DNA from 2 places in the Protofrankia sp. Cr2 genome. Region 1 is predicted to be linked to the other one. Evidence: predicted binding sites of a transcription regulator. Region 1 holds the regulator's gene; the other holds the start of a gene.
The links. Region 1 encodes LexA, which represses DNA repair genes until DNA is damaged. Its sites were predicted from a motif close to CGAACNNNNGTTCG; they were not measured.
Positions count from the first base shown of each region.

Region 2: U9978_RS01355 (DUF222 domain-containing protein) is a predicted target of LexA. The motif match lies at 2,171-2,184, and genes of this name have one in related genera.

Region 1 is NZ_CAUVXG010000030.1:37,867-42,282, forward strand. It holds gene U9978_RS14760 (vitamin B12-dependent ribonucleotide reductase) at 1-103, opposite strand, end outside; gene nrdR (transcriptional regulator NrdR) at 180-629, opposite strand; gene U9978_RS14770 (LysM peptidoglycan-binding domain-containing protein) at 739-1,029, opposite strand; gene lexA (transcriptional repressor LexA) at 1,311-2,084, shown strand; gene miaA (tRNA (adenosine(37)-N6)-dimethylallyltransferase MiaA) at 2,087-3,001, shown strand; gene U9978_RS14785 (EAL domain-containing protein) at 3,051-3,959, shown strand; gene hflX (GTPase HflX) at 3,940-4,416, shown strand, end outside.
Region 2 is NZ_CAUVXG010000001.1:308,829-313,244, forward strand. It holds gene U9978_RS01345 (hypothetical protein) at 1-873, opposite strand, end outside; gene U9978_RS01350 (polysaccharide deacetylase family protein) at 1,237-2,049, opposite strand; gene U9978_RS01355 (DUF222 domain-containing protein) at 2,206-3,012, shown strand; gene clpB (ATP-dependent chaperone ClpB) at 3,014-4,416, opposite strand, start outside.

The sequences.
Region 1 (4,416 bases):
CGTCGTAGGGATGGACCCCGGGCGAGGTATGGACACGTCCGACCGTCAGGCCGGTGCTCTTACCAGCGGACCGGCTCGACTTCGTGCCACGGGTCTCGGTCATGGCGCTCCTCGTCTGGCGTGTGGCGGGTACGGCGTGTGGCGGGTACGGCAGGGACGGCAACGCGCCGGCCCGTGAACTATCCGGTCTGCGCCCGAAGGCCCGCGATCGCGGTCTCGAAGTCCGCCAGGGACTCGAAGGCCAGATACACCGAGGCGAACCTCAGGTAGGCGACCTCGTCAAGATCTTGCAGTGGGCTGAGAATCGCCCGGCCGATCTCGTCCGAGGGAATCTCAGCCGCTCCCGACGCACGCAACCTGTCCTCGACCAGCTGAGCGAGCTGAGCCAGCGCGTCGGCCTCGACCGGTCGACCCTGACATGCCCGGCGCACACCCGCCACCACCTTCGCGCGGCTGAACGGCTCGGTCACACCACTGCGCTTAATCACCCGCAGTGATGCCTCCTCGATCGTCGTGAACCGACGGCCACAGGATGAGCATGATCGCCTACGGCGGATCGCGGCGCCCTCCTCAGCCTCGCGGCTGTCAACCACCCTGCTGTCCGGGTGTCGACAGAACGGGCATCGCACGGACGATCCCCCAAGATCTTGGAAACTTACAACTCGGTAACTACTACATGTTGTGGTCGACCATAGGGCCCACCACCACGAACTGGCAAACGGTCGGCGTGTCGGACGGTCAGGGCAGACGAAGCGTCTGCCCGGGAACAAGATCGATAGTGGCAAGCTGGTTCATACCGGCCAGCCGCGCCACAATCACCCGAGTGTCACCCTCGGGAGCCAGCACACGCGCTATACCCCATAAGGTCTCCCCGGGCTGGACCACGTGAACACGACTGGAAGCCCCAGCGCCACGCGGTGCGGCCAGCGATGTCACCCGCGCGACGGACAAGATCAGACAGAAGACGACCGCGACGAGGACAATCAGGACCAGCCGGCCCCGCCTGGTCAATCTCAGTGGAGGCAGCACCGGCTGCTCCACCACGCACCTGTTCAACACACCCCTTCACCCCTCGAGATCACGAACTACGAACATCCGTTCGATCGAACGTCTGATCGATTTTGTACCTCATGGCTCCGACGGAATCGTCGCGACACGCTCGAACAGACGTTTGAGAAATCCGGTCGCTGCGGTTACGGTCGTACCGATGAGATGTCGGTCGTGACCACCGGCTCCGGTTCCTGGCGAAAACACCAGGTATGCAGAGAGCGGAGTCTGTCACGACCGCAAAACGAAGGAGAACGGCAGGTATGACCACCGACCCCAACCGCACCCGACGTGGCCGGCCACCGCGCGGTACCGTGCGCGACCTGCCGGATGGGCCGGCGGACGCGTCGGGCCTGACCCCCCGCCAGCGCAAGGTGTTGGAGGTGATCCGCAATGCCGTCGAGCGCCGCGGATATCCGCCCAGTGTCCGCGAGATCGGCGAAGCGGTCGGGCTCACAAGCACGAGCAGCGTCGCGCATCAGCTCAAGATGCTGGAGGAGAAGGGCTTCCTGCGTCGTGACCCGCACCGTCCGCGGGCCATGGAAGTGCTCTCTGCGGACACGCCGGTACGGCCGACGGCACGCGACAGCCTCCACCTCGGGCCGCCGCCGGCCCTGACGGCCGGCACCGGGGAGTCCACCGCCCCGCCCGACGCCCGCCGGGAAGCGGCCTACGTGCCCGTCCTCGGCCGTATCGCAGCGGGTGGGCCGATCCTCGCCGAGCAGGCGATCGAGGACATCTTCCCGCTTCCCCGTGAGATCGTCGGCGAGGGCACGCTGTTCATGCTGAGAGTCGTCGGAGACTCCATGGTCAATGCCGCGATCTGCGACGGGGACTGGGTAGTCGTCCGCCAGCAGCCGGTCGCGGACAACGGCGAGATAGTCGCCGCAATGATCGACGGCGAGGCCACGGTCAAGACGTTGCGTCACCGTGACGGGCACGTATGGCTCCAGCCACAGAACCCGGCCTATGCCGATATTCCGGGTGACGAAGCATCGATCCTCGGTCGGATCGTCGCGGTACTACGCCGGGTCTGAACATGGCAGGTCGGGCGGACCGGATGAAGGCCGGGCGAGTGGTTGCGGTCGTCGGTCCGACGGCGGCCGGCAAGAGCGAGCTCGCGATCGATCTCGCCGCCACCCTCGGCGGCGAGATCGTCAACGCCGACTCCATGCAGCTCTACCGCGGCATGGACATCGGCACGGCCAAGGTGCCGACGCGAGACCGCAAGGGCATTGCGCACCATCTCCTTGACGTCTGGGACGTCACCCACACCGCCGACGTGGCGTCGTACCAGGCACGGGCACGAGCAGTCATCGACGATCTGCTGGTTGCCGGCCGGACCCCGGTACTCGTCGGCGGCTCCGGACTCTACATCAGGGCTGTCATCGACGATCTCAGGTTTCCCGGCACCGACCCGGCGGTGCGCGCACGCCTTGAACGGGAGCTGTCCGAACGTGGGGCTGCCGCGTTGCATGCCGACCTGACCGCACGCGCGCCGCAGGCAGCTGCCGCCATACTGGTCGGCAACGGTCGTCGTATCGTGCGCGCGCTGGAAGTGGTGGAGCTGACCGGCGGCTTCACCGCCTCCCTACCAGAGCACCGCGCGGTCTATGACGTCGTTCAGATCGGCCTCGACCATCCCCAGCTCGACGCCCGGGTTGCCGACCGCGTGGGCGACATGTGGGCTGCCGGCATGGTCGAGGAGGTCCGAACGCTCGCCGACATGGGGCTTCGGAGCGGACGGACCGCCTCGCGGGCGCTGGGTTACGCCCAGGTTCTGGCCTGGCTGGATGGCACGATCGAATCAGGCGAATCGGCCCGACTTGCAACAATTGCCGCGACGCGCCGATTCGTCCGCCGACAACGGTCGTGGTTTCGCCGCGATCCCCGCATAATTTGGCTGGACCGTCCTGACGTCGACCAGGTGGCGGGCATGATCCGCTCAGCCTGACGGGCGATGGGTACCGGCGACCCGTTCATCCCGGCGTCTGGAGACAGCTGTGACCGCGCTCGAGCTGAACCTCGTCCCGGCCCTGTGTGCCGCGTTTGACGACGGGTCGTTGCAGCTGCATTACCAGCCCGAGGTGGACCTGCGCAACGGATCGGTTCCGGCGATGGAGGCGTTTCTGCGCTGGCAACATCCCGACCATGGTCTGCTGAACCCGGCGCAGTTCATGCCGGTCGCCGAAGCCGCAGGCCTGTCCGAACAGGTCGGCCGCTGGGTCCTTCAAACTGCTGTTGCGGAGGCTCGGACATGGCACGAGATGGCTTCGGGGACCACCATCCGCCCGCCCCGACTGTGGGTGAACGTCACCGCCGACCAGCTGACCCGGCCGGACTTCGCGGTCGAGGTGGAACGCCTCATGGCTGGCCGCGGGCTGCCACCGGGAGCCCTCGGGCTGGAGTTCACCGAACAGACTCTTGGGCTCGCGCACATCGGGGTACCCCGTCTGTTGAGCCACCTACGCTCGTTCGGACCGGCGGTGGGCGTCGACGGCTTCGGAACCTGGTACGCTTCCATGTCGACTCTTGACGTCCTGCCACTGGACATGGTGAAGATCGACGGACGCTTCCTCCGCGCCATGCAGCGGGACCTGGAAGGTGAAGCCGTACTGGCCTCGATCATCACGCTGGCTCACCGACGGCGGCTGGTGGTGACGGCAGAAGGCGTTGACAGCATGGTCATCGCGTCCAGGTTGGCCGCGATGAACTGTGACCGCGGCGCCGGCCGGTTGTTCTGTCCACCCGTTCCCACTGACGACGCCCGAATGATCGCGCTCGGCCGTGGCCGACCGGACCGCCGGCATGAGCGCTCGGGATCATCCTCCCACCCCCCCGCCACCGTACCGATGCGACCGCCGGCATCCAACCGCGTCAGAGAAGGGCGATATGACGCTTCCCGCCATTGAGGACTCCATCCGCGACCACGTCCGCAACCACTTCTTCGACGCCACCGGTGAGGGACTCGATCTCGCCGACCGGGCGGCCCTGCGCCGGGTACCGGGTCTGACGACCGAACTGGACGACGTCACCGAGGTCGAGTACCGTCAGCTCCGGCTGGAACGAGTCGTCCTCATCGGCGTGTGGACCGCCGGGACCGCCACGGACGTCGCGACCTCCATGACCGAGCTCGCGGCACTCGCGAACACGGCCGGCTCGGTCATCCTGGACGCACTCGTCCAGCGGCGCGACACCCCCGACGCGGCCACGTACGTCGGTTCCGGCAAGGCACGGGAGCTGTGCGAGGTCGTTGCCGCCGTCGGCGCCGACACCGTTGTCTGCGACGGTGAACTGACTCCCGGCCAGCTGCGCCAGCTGGAGGATGTCGTCAAGGTCAAGGTCATCGACCGGACCGCGCTGATCCTG
Region 2 (4,416 bases), on a different contig from region 1:
GCCGTATGCGACCAGGGTGTCCGCGAGGACGACGAGGGCGGCGGCGAGCACGACCCATGCGAGGGGCCCGCCGATGGCAAGGGTGACCACGCCCAGGACCGCAACGGTGATCTTCGCGACTTCGACGGCGGCGTGCCAGAGCGTCCCCGCCCGTTCCTTCAGGCATTCCCAGGACCACCAGGGTCTGTTCCGGATCCCGGCGTGGGAGGCGTCGCGGATGGCGCGGGCGCAGCTCGTTGCCGCATCCTCGCGCAGCTGCCTCGCAGCGAGGGCGAGCCGGCGGGCGGCGTCGAGGTCGTCCTGGGCGGCCCGTACGGAGCCGCGTGCCTGGTCGAGGCGGACCTGGGCCGCCTGCTGATTGCGGATCGCCTGCGCCACCTGCGCCGGATCGGGCGGGGGAACGCCGACGGCTGGGGTATGGACGGGCGGGGAGTGGAAGGCCGGGGCCAGGTCGGTGACGGTCGACAGTGCCGAGGCCAGTGCGGTCTGTGCCGGGTCGACCAGCATCCGGGTCTGATCACGGTGGGCACGCGCCTCCCGACCCTGCGACAGCGCCCGGTCGGCCTGGGCCTGCGCCGCAACCAGGACCGGCTCGTAGGCGTTCAGCGCCCGGCCGGCCATCCGGTAGGAGGTCTCGAGTTTCTGTAACTGCCCGGGGAACGTCTCCAGCTCGTCGCGGTAGGCGTCGCCGGCCCGGCCGATCCAGGACCGGGCGACTCCGCCGGCGGTCATCGCCGTCACCTGCCTGCGGGCGTGCTCGACGTCCGCGGCGAACTCCAGGAACCGCTGGGCGAGTTGGCGGACGGAGAACGGATCACCCGGGGCCGGGTCGCCGTCCAGCTCCAGCACATCCCAGTCGGTGGGCCGGTTCATCCACCCGGTCCGAGGTCAGGGAACTCTCGGTCAGAGAGCCGGCCAGGATGACGGATCGTCGCTGCCACGCGTCACTCCGACATGGTCAGGGTCAGGCCACAGGCATGCGGTCACAAGAGGCGTCCGAATTGTAGCATGAGTGACCGTTTGCCCGCCTTAGTGGTCGGCGCCGGAAGTTCGTCCAGGGTCTGCCGGCGCCAGGCGGCGCCTCGCTTCGTTGTCGTCAGCCCAGGTAGAACACCGCTACCTGGGCGTCCTCCGCCTCGCGACGCATCCACCTGACATCCGACACCCCCCGAACAACTTCCGGCGCCGACCACTTAGGAGTGAGGCCGCCTCCCGCGGGGATCAGACGAGCGGAAGTCAGGCGAACAGGTCGCGTACCGTCACCGGCCGTAGCCCTTTTTGCTGCAGGCCGACGACGATCCGCGGCAGGGCCGGAATTGTACCGGCATGCCCGAAGTGCAGGCTTATCACCGAGCCGGGTTGGACCGTTGCCAGCGTGCGCGTGACCACAGCGTCGGCACCGGGGTCGGTGTAGTCGAGGGGATCCACATCGTAGGACAGGCAGTGAGCATAACCGGCGCGGCCGGCCTCGGCGAGCACCGTCGGAGTGCTGTGGTGCATCGCTGAAGGCCGAAAGTAGTCCCCCGGTCCGCCGGTCACTCGGTCCATGATCTCTTGCGAGCGCTCCACCTCCGTGCGCACCACGGAAACGCTCTGTCGGTCGAGATCGGCGAGGTGGGTGTACGTGTGGTTCCCGATCTCGTGCCCGCCATCTCTGACGCGACGGGCGTAGTCCGGATACCGTTCCAGCCAGTTGCACACGAACATGCAGGTAATCGGCACATGTGCCTGTGCCACGGCGGCGAGGAGCCCGTCGACCAGGGCGATGTCACCGTTGGTGTGGAATGTCAGGGCCACCTCCGGGCGTCCTGAACTCGCGCGCATCAGTTCGGCTGCGGGCCCGCCCGCCGCGGTCGGCGTCAACGCGGTTGCCGGCGGTTGCGCCGGTTGGGATGCGGCTGCGGGTGCCGTCGGCGCGGGGGAGGGTGCGCCCGCCTCGGGCTGGGCTTCGGCTCGACCGGCGTTGCTTGCGGTCGCCGAGCATCCCATGAGAGTCACGGCGACCCCGGCCATCAGGCCGCGGCGGGTCAGCCGACCGGGAACACACACCGGAACACCCTAGCGCCGCAATCCGCGCCACAACCGGACGTCACAGCACTGCGCAGGTTCGATGGCGCGGGTGCGGCATGTCATCGACGGGTTGATCGCGGCTGATTCGTCGGCTATGATTCGAACATAGGTTCGACTCTTGGTGAGGGTGGCGGTATGACCGGCAGTATGACCGACAGTGGGTTGGCTGACCTGCCCGGGCTGCGGGGCATGGCGGCCGGGTTCGATCCATCGGAATTGTCGGCACGGGAGGTGGCGGAGTTTGTCATGGAGTTACGTCGGTTCACCAACGCCTTGGAGGCATTGTGGGTCAGGTCGATCGATCGTTTGGACAGGTCGCGGTGGTGGCAGGCCGACGGCTTTCTCTCAGTGCAGGCGTGGCTGCGCTTCCGCTGCGGGGTGTCGCGCTCCGCAGGGTCGGCAGTGCTGCGCGCGAGTCGGGAGCTGGCGGTGTTCCCAGAACTGACGGCCGTGTTCCGGGAGGGTGATGTGTCCTTCTCCCATGTTCATGCGGTGACCTCAGCGGTGACGCCACAACGTCGGGAGGCGGCAATCAAATCCCATGGGATGTTCACATTCGCGGCTCGGGGGACGGACCCGGCGACGTTGGGGCGGGTCGTGCGTTACTGGGCGCAGGCGTCTGATCCCGACGGCGCGGACAGGGACCGTGACAGGGCCCATCGGGCGCGCGGATTGATCCTATCGTCGTCGGTTGAGGGCAAGGTGTTCCTGGATGCCCAGTTCGACGCCGAGGGTGGGGAGACCGTCACTGCGGCGTTGGACGCGGCGATGGGAGGCGCACCCGTAGCGGGTGATGACCGGTCAAAAGCGCAGCGGCGGGCGGACGCCCTGATCGAAATCGCCAGGCATTACCTGGGCCAGGCGGATCTTTCCCAGGTGCATGGCCAGGGTGTTGAACCCATCGGGTTGAACCCGCCGCGTCCCTATTGCCGGGCGCTCTAAGTCACACCGCCCGGACGGCTGGTTGAACACGGAGACCGGGTCGGTCCGGGTCGACATCCACGACGACCTCGTCACCGTCACGGACTGTTCCGGCGAGCAGCTCCCGAGCGAGCGAGTCACCGATCGAGGTCTGCACCAGCCTGCGCAGCGGGCGCGCCCCGAAGACCGGGTCAAAGCCAGCGTCGGCGAGCCAGACTCGCGCTGGGCCCGCGACTGTGAGCGTGATCCGCCGGTCGGTGAGCCGGGCCCGCAGTCGGTCGAGCTGGAGGTCGACGATGCGGGCGAGATCTTCTTTGGTCAGCTGATCGAAGACCAGAACGTCGTCAAGTCGGTTGAGGAACTCGGGCTTGAACGCCTCCCGGACGATGACCATCACAGAGTCGCGTCGCACCTGGGGTGACAGGGTCGGGTCCGCGATGAACTGCGACCCGAGGTTGGACGTCATTACTACGATCGTGCTGCGGAAGTCGACCGTTCGACCCTGACCGTCGGTGAGGCGTCCGTCGTCGAGCACCTGCAGCAGAATGTCGAAGACGTCGGGATGGGCCTTCTCGACCTCGTCGAGCAGGATCACGCTGTACGGACGGCGGCGGATGGCTTCGGTGAGCTGCCCGCCGGACTCGAACCCGATGTAGCCGGGCGGCGCGCCGATGAGCCGGGCCACCGAGTGCTTCTCGGCATACTCGCTCATGTCGATGCGCACCACGGCGCGTTCGTCGTCGAACAGGAAGTCGGCGAGTGCCCTCGCGAGCTCGGTTTTGCCGACGCCGGTAGGACCGAGGAACAGGAAGGAGCCGGTCGGCCGATCCGGGTCGGAGATGCCGGCACGGGCGCGGCGCACGGCGTCGGAGACAGCACCTACCGCGGCATGCTGCCCGATCACGCGGGCATGCAGTTCGTCCTCCATGCGGAGCAGTTTGGCGCTCTCACCCTCCAGGAGCCGCCCGGCGGGAATGCCCGTCCAGGATGCGACGACCTCGGCGACGTCGTCCGGGCCGACCTCCTCCTTCAGCATCGCGCCGCCGGGCTCGTCCGGGCCGGGTAGTGCGTCGGTTGCCGCCGCGAGCCGCTTCTCCAGCATCGGGATCATGCCGTAGCGCAGCTCTCCTGCCTTGGCCAGATCAAGATCCCGTTCGGCGACCTCAACGGCGCGCTTGGCGTTCTCCAGCTCTTCCTTGACCTTCTGCACCTCGACGATGGAACTCTTCTCCGCCTGCCACTGGGTGGTGAGACTTGTCAGTTCCGCCCGCTTGTCGGCCCGCTCGCGCTGGAGGCGGCCAAGGCGTTCCTTGGACGCGTCGTCGCTCTCCTTGGACAGCGCCATCTCCTCGATCTCCAGACGCCGTACGGCCCGTTCCAGCTCGTCGATGGCCACGGGTCGGCTGTCGATCTCCATTCGGAGTC